Linked DNA regions of Ammoniphilus sp. CFH 90114. The protein of the gene in region 2 interacts with the protein of the main gene of each other region in a pairwise test. Links are inferred from orthologs where the notes say so. Each region holds a gene or a part of one and is shown on either strand. Other genes may lie near its edges.

Region 1 (4,621 bases), on a different replicon or contig from region 2:
GTACGGCTGATACGGCTGCCATACCAGAAGAAAAAGCGAGGCCAGCATCTGCTTTTTCCAAGGCAGCTACTTTTTCTTCAAATACGGCGACCGTAGGATTTCCCAAGCGAGAATAAATATAACCGGATTCAACACCTGCAAAACGGTTCGCTCCTTCTTCTACAGAAGAAAAAGCAAAGGTTGAGGTCTGATAGATGGGAAGAGCGAGAGCTCCTGTTTCTTTATCCTTATCATATCCAGCGTGTATGGCTAGTGTATTTAATCCATATTTCTTCTCTTTTTCTTTCATGATTGTTTATGACCTCCTTCATTTAAGTTTTATTTTCCAAACTTACAATCCATTTCATTCGATGGGTTCGCAATCCGAGCACACTCTGCCAAGGAGGCAAAGACAGAAGTGGCAAGTTGACTCACTGAAGGGGATCGTGTAAAATAAAACTCACCTGCAATGTACGTAGCACCAACTTTGTTTCGAACCGTAATGTTACTACGGGATTCCAATATTTCGTTTACGACGCTAAGCCTCGACCGAGTGGAAAGCGAACTAGACTGTGCGGAAACCCACCTGCGAGAGCGGGTTCTAGAAACAGACTGGTGATACGGCATAAGCGGGGCTCTAAGCAAGTATCATATACCTTAGTCCCAGTAGCTCAGCAGGATAGAGCAACGGCCTTCTAAGCCGTGTGTCGGGAGTTCGAATCTCTCCTGGGACGCCATACATAGCGAATGAATTAGGGAATGCCCATAGGCATTCCCTTTTTGCTGTTCTTTTTAGCAATTCCGTCTTTGAATAGGAGCAGTTGGAGCTACCACATGTTGTTGGTGTACTGGACCCATTACATTTCTTTCGGTGTGTGGGAACATATGCTGATGTTGAACAATATAGTTATGACGATAGATGGTTTGACTCGGATGAATATGCTCGACTACACAATGATGGTAAACATCTCTTACACAGGTTCTCATGGGATGGACAATTCTCATTAATAATCAGCCCCTCTCTTGGTTTCTGTATATGGTATGTACAGAAGCACTATCTCGAATCGTCATTTGCCCTAGGATAATCGTCTATTTTCTGTTTGGTCATTTTAGAAGGGCGATTGACTAATGCTTGATGCTTCATATATACTTTAAAGGTCGATAACGAACGATTTTTTAGTAAATCAATAATAACGTTCGTATTTAGGAGGTTTATATGTACGGATCACCGTTTAGCCCAACAGCAAAAAAGATGATGCTCCTTGGTTCGGGGGAACTTGGTAAAGAAGTTATCATTGAAGCGCAGCGTTTCGGTATAGAAACGATTGCAGTAGACCGATATGCTAATGCCCCAGCGATGCAAGTAGCTCACCGTTCCCACGTCATTGATATGCTTGATCCTGAAGAACTCTACCGCCTGGTTCATCAAGAGATGCCAGACTTCATCGTCCCTGAAATTGAAGCTATCGCGACTTCTGCACTAGTCAGATTGGAAGGTGAAGGGTTTAATGTTGTTCCTACAGCACGAGCTACACAATTGACGATGGACCGAGAGGGGATCCGACGATTGGCTGCAGAAGAATTACAACTTCCCACAGCAAGATATGAATTTGCCAATACGCTGGATGAATTAAGAGATGCTGTCCAGAAAATAGGCACCCCTTGTGTGATAAAACCCATCATGAGTTCTTCCGGGAAGGGGCAAAGTGTTTGTCGCTCTCTAGAAGATGTTGAACAATCTTGGAACATCGCAATAGAAGGAAGCCGAGGAAAAAGCACTCGTGTGATCATTGAAGAGTTCATTCATTTCGACTCTGAGATTACGTTACTAACTGTTCGTTCAGCAACAGGCACAGTCTTCTGTCCTCCTATAGGGCATATTCAAAAGGACGGGGACTATGTTGAATCCTGGCAGCCTCATGTGATGACGGTAGAACAAATTGTGGAATCCGAACGGATTGCTAAATTAGTTACAGATGCTCTAAACGGTTATGGAGTATTTGGTGTCGAATTGTTTATTGGTAAAGATAAAGTTTACTTTAGCGAAGTTTCGCCACGCCCTCATGACACTGGCATGGTCACGATGATTACTCAGGATCTATCTGAATTTGCCCTTCATGTACGTGCGATATTAGGCCTTCCTATCCCGACCATTAGACTCCTGTCCCCAGGAGCGTCCTATACCCTGAAAGCAGAATTAGAACATAAAGCCTTTCAGATTAACGGAATAAGTGATGCACTTGCGATTCCAGACACTCAAGTTCGAATCTTCGGTAAACCAGAAACCAAAGTGGGCCGCAGAATGGCTGTCGCGCTAAGTGCAGCTAACCATGTTGAAACGGCTCGCCTCCAAGCAAAAAAAGCAGCGCAAGCCCTATCCATTCAATATGGCCAGGATTAAATCGCTTTAATAAAAACATGGACTATCCAGGAGGATAGTCCTATTTGATTGATCATCATAAGATGCAATGCCCTAGTGCTTTCTACTAAAATAGGAAGAAAGGGTGATAGACGATAGGGAAATGAGTTGAGAATATGTAAGGAATCATATAAAATGAAGTCAATGCAGAGAAAAAATTGGATATTTTTCATGATTGTGGTACATGTTTTCGATCACTGATTAGTTTGTTCGTTCCTCTGAAATTATTGGGGTGAATACGATATGAGAAATTACGTAAGCAACATTTTCAATGAGCCCAGGAGACTCATCGCATCGATCATAACCGTTCTCCTAGCATGTGGGCTATTATTACTTCTTGTAATGTATGATTTGAATTCTGAATTGAGCGGATTCGTAGCGACCGGAGGGACCTACCTTCAGAAGAAAATTTGGATTCTAGAATCTCTTATTCTTTTTACTCTCGTGTGCATGATCATATTTCTTTTTGTCTTGTCTTACCTTCTCTCTCATCGCTCGAAACAACCTATCCATCAATCCGTACCTAAGATCATTCAGCACAAGGAAACTTCAATCCATCAGGTAGCAACGACAATATCGCTCATTCTTGAAGAACAAAAAAGGATCGAAGAGGAACTGCGCAGCAAAGAAGAATGGTTAAGAACCACACTAAACAGCATGCCTCATGCCGTTCTGACAACAGACGGCACTGGCCGGGTCACTTACATGAACCCAATGGCAGAAGACATGACAGGGTGGAGAAAGGATGAAGCAGAAGGGAAGCCCGTAACAGAGGTTTATCTGATACGCCCTGAAGAGAGTAACGTAGAATTGATTAATCCTTTGCAACTAGCTAAAGAGAAAGCAAAAGAAAAAATCCGTCAATATATATTGCAGTCCAAGCTTGGCAGGGAATTGTGGATCCTCTGCAGCATCGCCCCATTAAGAAGTGGACGTGGGGAGAGCCTTGGGGTTGTTATTGCTTTCCAGGATCATACCGATCAGAAACAAAATGAAAAACAAATGAGTTACGAAGCAAACTTTGATGAACTCACCGGTTTACCTAACCGAAGACACCTTCAGAAGAAATTCCAAGGATTGATTTCTGCTAATTTATACAATAATAGGAATATCGCCATTATGTTTCTTGATTTAGATCGCTTTAAGTCCGTTAACGATAGCTTCGGACACGAAATGGGGGACTCGCTACTAAAGTCTGTTGCCATACGACTACAGAACATCATTAGCAAGGAAGACTTCATTTCTCGACTAGCAGGGGATGAATTTGTCATTATCCTACATGATATCACCAAACCACAGGCAGTCGGTGTCGCCCAACGTATACTAGATACGATGAAAGAACCATTCAGCTTAAGAGGAAAGAATCTGATGATTACACCTAGTATAGGCATAAGCCTATATCCAGAGCACGGTACACAGTTAGATGAATTACTGGACCGTGCAGATCATGCGATGTACATAGCTAAAAGAAACGGAAAGAACAATTATCACGTCTATGAGAACCCGGAGAAAATAAGTTCCTAATAAAGAACCTATATTCAGTACAAAACGTGGGGGATGATCCATGCCTATTCCAAAAGATTATCTAGCACCTCATCGTGTTTCCGCAAAAGAACGTGCCTTATCCGAGTTACAACGGTGGATCATTGATGGGACGTTACAGCCAGGGGAAAAATTAAATGATATGGAATTAGCGGAAGCCTTAGGCCTTAGCCGCACACCGGTCCGAGAAGCTTTGCAGTTATTAGAAGTACAGGGATTCATTGCGATGCAGCCAGGAAAGGTAACCCGAGTAACAACCATCGAAAAAGGGGATATTCTTAAGATTTATCCACCATTAGCTGCCTTACACGCTCTTGCAGCTGAGCTGGCTGGACCGCTTATGGAACCAGAGCAAATTCAACTTCTACGTAAATTAAACAATGAATTCGGTGAAATGATTAAACAGCAGCAGTTATTTAAGGCTATGGAAATCGATGAACAATTTCATGATGTAATCATAGAAATGGCAAATAACCCTTATATCGCTTCATTCTCCGCTACATTACAGATGCATATTAGAAGATTTAAGTATGTATTATTACAGCAACCTGTATCGTCAACGATCACTTCGCTAGATGAGCATGAAGCTATTATTAAGGCTTTCGAAAATCGCTGGATTGACAAGGCATCAGACGCCATGCGTATGAATTGGCTGCGTCCGATGAAGGAATTAAGTAACCT
Region 2 (4,137 bases):
TTAAAAACATGGTGAAGAGCTAGGGTCAATTCCACAACTCCTAGATTCGACGCAAGATGCCCTCCCGTTTTTGAAAGCTTTTCAATGAGAAACTGTCGAATTTCCTCAGCCAGCTCTTCCATCTGAGGAATAGACAGTTGTTTTAATTTGTCTGGGGAGTTTATTTCTCTTAACAGCAAGGTAACTCCTCACTTTCGTATCATTTATAACTATGATTGCCAATTTATTCAACTCTAATAGTTATTTGGCTCAAACAATAACACTATGTTAACATAAAACATTTCTATCGACATCTTTTTTGTTATCATAAACGAAAAAAGCATTGCCCAGTACAGGACAACGCCTTAAGGCTTATGTAGCAAAATTGGATATCATTTAGAAGAGTGGTCACCCTGTAGGTAAACACTGTGGCTTGAGGTCCAGTAGGTTTTCCCAAGCAGGAACCAGAACGTTGCCGTTCTGGCGGTTTCCCTTTATACCCACCTCAATGCTGTCGCCATACATTGGACTGGATTACCACTTAGTCCACACTTTAATCCCTACAGGACTACGCATAAAGCGAACAGTCTAGGAGATTTCCTCAGCAGCCCTGAACATCCTCCTAGCCTCTTTTGCAGTGCAGGTTTCATACGGCACTGGATTACCGCATCTGGCCAAGGATAACGGCAAACTGAATCCCATACTCCCTCCGGCACCACGCAAGGCAGGCTACGCTGTACATCGACCGCATGCATTGTGTAGCCGACATACAGGTTCATACCCCAAGCCATAGCTGTACGTGCGCTTTTCGCCATACTACGCACTTGGGCCTCCGCGGAATCAGGGTCAACGCCCACATGCCATTGTGGATCGCCCCGAAACCTTAACCCCCAGCACAGACCCACGACTGGGCGTCGTAAGCCTCCACCAGGGACTTCATCGATGTGCCCTTTAGCGGATTTTTAGCCCCGCCTTCAGAGAAAGGGGACCGACTAGAATACTGCACCACTCTTCATCAACTTGGTATTATATCATACACAGAATCGTGTCTCAATGTGCGGGATCCAATGATCTACTTATCTCGTTTAATTATAAAATCAGCCAAAGCATCCAATACTTGCGTCTGCACTCTGGTCTTGCGAAGAGCCTGCTTCGCTTCCGTTACTAGCCGTTCTAGTTCAGCTTGACTTGCTTTTAACCCTATTAAAGCTGGATAAGTAGATTTCTCCTTAGCGATATCGCTTCCTACCGGCTTCCCGATCGTTGCTTCATCCCCATAGACATCAAGGATGTCATCCTGGATCTGAAAAGCGAGTCCAATATTGCGGGCGAACAGCGTTAATTGCTCCATCTGTTCCTCGTCTGCCCCACCTAATCGTGCTCCGCTGCGAACGCAAAATATGAGTAGATCTGCCGTCTTATGATGGTGGATATATTGCAGCTCAGGTAGCTCAAGTTGCTTGCCTTCCCCAAGCAGATCAGCCATCTGACCTCCAACCATTCCTTGCGGTCCAGCATACCTAGAAAGCTCACAGACAATGGACAAAATATGGGTTGGAGCAATCCCCAACTGAGCAAGGGAACAAACCGCTCGAAAAGCTTCTGTTAAAAGACCATCCCCAGCAAGGATGGCTGTTGCCTCACCAAACTTCTTATGATTGGTGGGCTTTCCCCTGCGAAAATCGTCATTATCCATGGCAGGCAGATCATCATGAATAAGGGAATACGTATGAATCATCTCGACTGCACAAGCAGCAGGCAAGCCGATATCTGGACTTTTCCCGAATGCTTCTAGAGTCGCAAGCAACAGGATAGGACGAATTCGCTTTCCTCCAGCATAATAGGAATATTCCATCGATTCCATCAGAGGCTTAGGCACTCCATCAGTTGGCAAAAAAGCAGGCAATGCCTGCTCAATATATCTTTGTTTCTCTATTAAGTATTCTTGAATATTAAAGACAGAGTTCACTTGCGATCCTCCTCGAGCTCAAGAGGCTTGAGCACCATGCCCCCATTTTCCTCTAATAAGGTCTCAATCTTCTGTTCCACTTTATCTAGTTTCTGACTGCACACCTGTGACAATAACATGCCATCTTGAAAGAGATCGATTGCCTTCTCCAGAGGAACTTCGCCAGCCTCCAGCATATCGACAATCTCTTCTAATTGCTTGAGTGCTTCTTCAAAGGTAAGAGCAAGCATTTCATTCTTTTCCATGGTTTTTCCTCTCTTCTAGCGCCCAAACTGAGCAATCTATCGTTCCATCCATTAATTTTACCTTTACCCCATCACCAGGGTCAAGCTGATGTATGGACTTAACTAATTCCTCGTTCTTATAGACCAAGGAATAGCCTCGACCCATAATCTTTAATGGGCTTAGGCCATCTAAGCGAGCCATGGTTAACAGCCAGTCGTTTCTTTTATCGCTAACGGTCTGAGAAGCAAGCTTCACGAGACCCTGTTGAATTCGTCCCAATCTTTCCCTATAATCCTTGAGTTGCTTCCCCGGATTATAGAATTGGAGTCGCCCAGTTGAAACGTTTAACTTTAATCTTCGTTCTCTATTAAATCGATGCATTCCTAAATAGAAGCGATCAACTAGTCGATCTAACTTCTGATTCGCGGATTCTACTTGTTTCTGCGGGTGCTTTAATACCAAGGAACGGTGTGCTCTCTTGAATCTCTCTTCGGATTGGTTCAGACGAGTCAATAACTTTGACTGCAACTTATCCTGCAACCAAGTAAGTCGTTGACGGAGTTCTAAAACATGAGGAACTGCCAGTTCAGCAGCTGCTGTCGGTGTAGCGGCTCGAATATCTGCCACAAAGTCAGCAATCGTGAAATCCGTCTCATGACCCACAGCAGATATGATAGGGATTCTGGAAGCAAAGATGCTTCTTGCTACAATCTCTGTATTGAACGCCCACAGTTCTTCAATAGAGCCCCCTCCACGCCCAACGATTAACACATCGATGGCGTCCTCACTCTTGTTCATCAACTCAATGGCTTTACTTATGGAAGAAGGAGCTTGTTCACCTTGGACTAAAACAGGTACCAGAATAATTCGAGCGATAGGGTAGCGTCTTCTAATCGTCGTAATGATATCTCGAACAGCAGCCCCAGTTGGACTCGTCACAACACCAATTGCACGCGGATAGACAGGTAACCCTTTTTTCCGATCGGGGGCAAAAAGCCCTTCTTCTTGGAGTTTTTGTTTTAACTGTTCGAAAGCTAGATAGAGGCTCCCAATCCCGTCCGGTTGCATTTCTCTCGCAATTAATTGGTATTGTCCACCACTCTCATATACAGAAATAGCTCCCCGAACAAGCACTTTGGTCCCATTCTTAGGTATAAACTTAAGATAACGGTTATTTCCTGCAAACATGACTGCTTTTAGCACCGCATCCTCATCTTTGACCGTAAAATACATATGACCACGGCTATGGTGGGTAAAATTCGAGATTTCTCCACGAATCCAGACATCCTGAAGCTGTGTGTTACCTTCAATAAGATCCTTTAAGTATCGGTTGATCTCAGCAACGGAATAAATATTACGATTCTCCAATACTTTTAGCCCCCTGCTTCTACGCCATCATTTTCTTTTTTGCCGCTTCAACCGTATTCTTCAATAACATGGTTATCGTCATAGGTCCGACTCCACCAGGAACCGGGGTAATAAATCCTGCTATTTCCTTTACTTCATCAAAGCGAACATCACCAACGAGTTTATTCCCTTCTACCCGGTTTACTCCTACATCAATAACAATAGCTCCTGGTGCTACGTGTTCTGCTCCGATCATATGGGCTTTACCGACAGCTACAACAAGAATATCGGCTTGACGAGTAATATCGGCTAAATTCTTCGTTCTGGAATGACAAATGGAAACCGTAGCGTTTTCTTGTAACAATAACATAGAGACGGGTTTCCCTACAATATTACTTCTTCCTACGACCACGGCATGCTTCCCAGATATCGATGTGCCTGTACGCTTAATCAGCTCTACCACACCATGAGGAGTACAAGGAAGGTAGCAATCTGCGCCAATGACCATATTCCCAACATTGATTGGATGGAAACCATCAACATCTTTAGCTGGATGAATAGCTTGAATAACCGCTTCCTCGGAAATATGCTTAGGAAGGGGAAGCTGTACCAAGATG

The links. The genes of interacting proteins can lie anywhere in the genome.
Region 1: the proteins of EIZ39_RS06530 (region 2) and purT interact in binary tests that used the Escherichia coli proteins (3 or more experiments, as listed by UniProt). The link is inferred for Ammoniphilus sp. CFH 90114 from one-to-one orthologs.

The regions. Positions count from the first base shown.
Region 1 is NZ_SDLI01000006.1:49,689-54,309, reverse strand. Bases 363-3,287 are described here. They hold purT (formate-dependent phosphoribosylglycinamide formyltransferase), read left to right. Parts: upstream 363-1,195; coding sequence 1,196-2,380; downstream 2,381-3,287. Other genes in these bases: EIZ39_RS14505 (diguanylate cyclase domain-containing protein), read left to right, coding at 2,642-3,287; EIZ39_RS14515 (CotD family spore coat protein), read right to left, coding at 772-984. Also shown: megL (methionine gamma-lyase), read right to left, coding at 1-289; more of EIZ39_RS14505, read left to right, coding at 3,288-3,922; EIZ39_RS14500 (GntR family transcriptional regulator), read left to right, coding at 3,963-4,621. UniProt on the Escherichia coli protein: Involved in the de novo purine biosynthesis. Catalyzes the transfer of formate to 5-phospho-ribosyl-glycinamide (GAR), producing 5-phospho-ribosyl-N-formylglycinamide (FGAR). Formate is provided by PurU via hydrolysis of 10-formyl-tetrahydrofolate.
Region 2 is NZ_SDLI01000002.1:363,900-368,036, reverse strand. The notes cover bases 1-2,999. They hold EIZ39_RS06530 (polyprenyl synthetase family protein), read right to left. Parts: upstream 1,949-2,999; coding sequence 1,052-1,948; downstream 1-1,051. Other genes in these bases: xseA (exodeoxyribonuclease VII large subunit), read right to left, coding at 2,180-2,999; xseB (exodeoxyribonuclease VII small subunit), read right to left, coding at 1,945-2,193; EIZ39_RS06535 (hypothetical protein), read right to left, coding at 540-803; dxs (1-deoxy-D-xylulose-5-phosphate synthase), read right to left, coding at 1-179. Outside these bases: more of xseA, read right to left, coding at 3,000-3,541; bifunctional methylenetetrahydrofolate dehydrogenase/methenyltetrahydrofolate cyclohydrolase FolD, read right to left, coding at 3,561-4,137.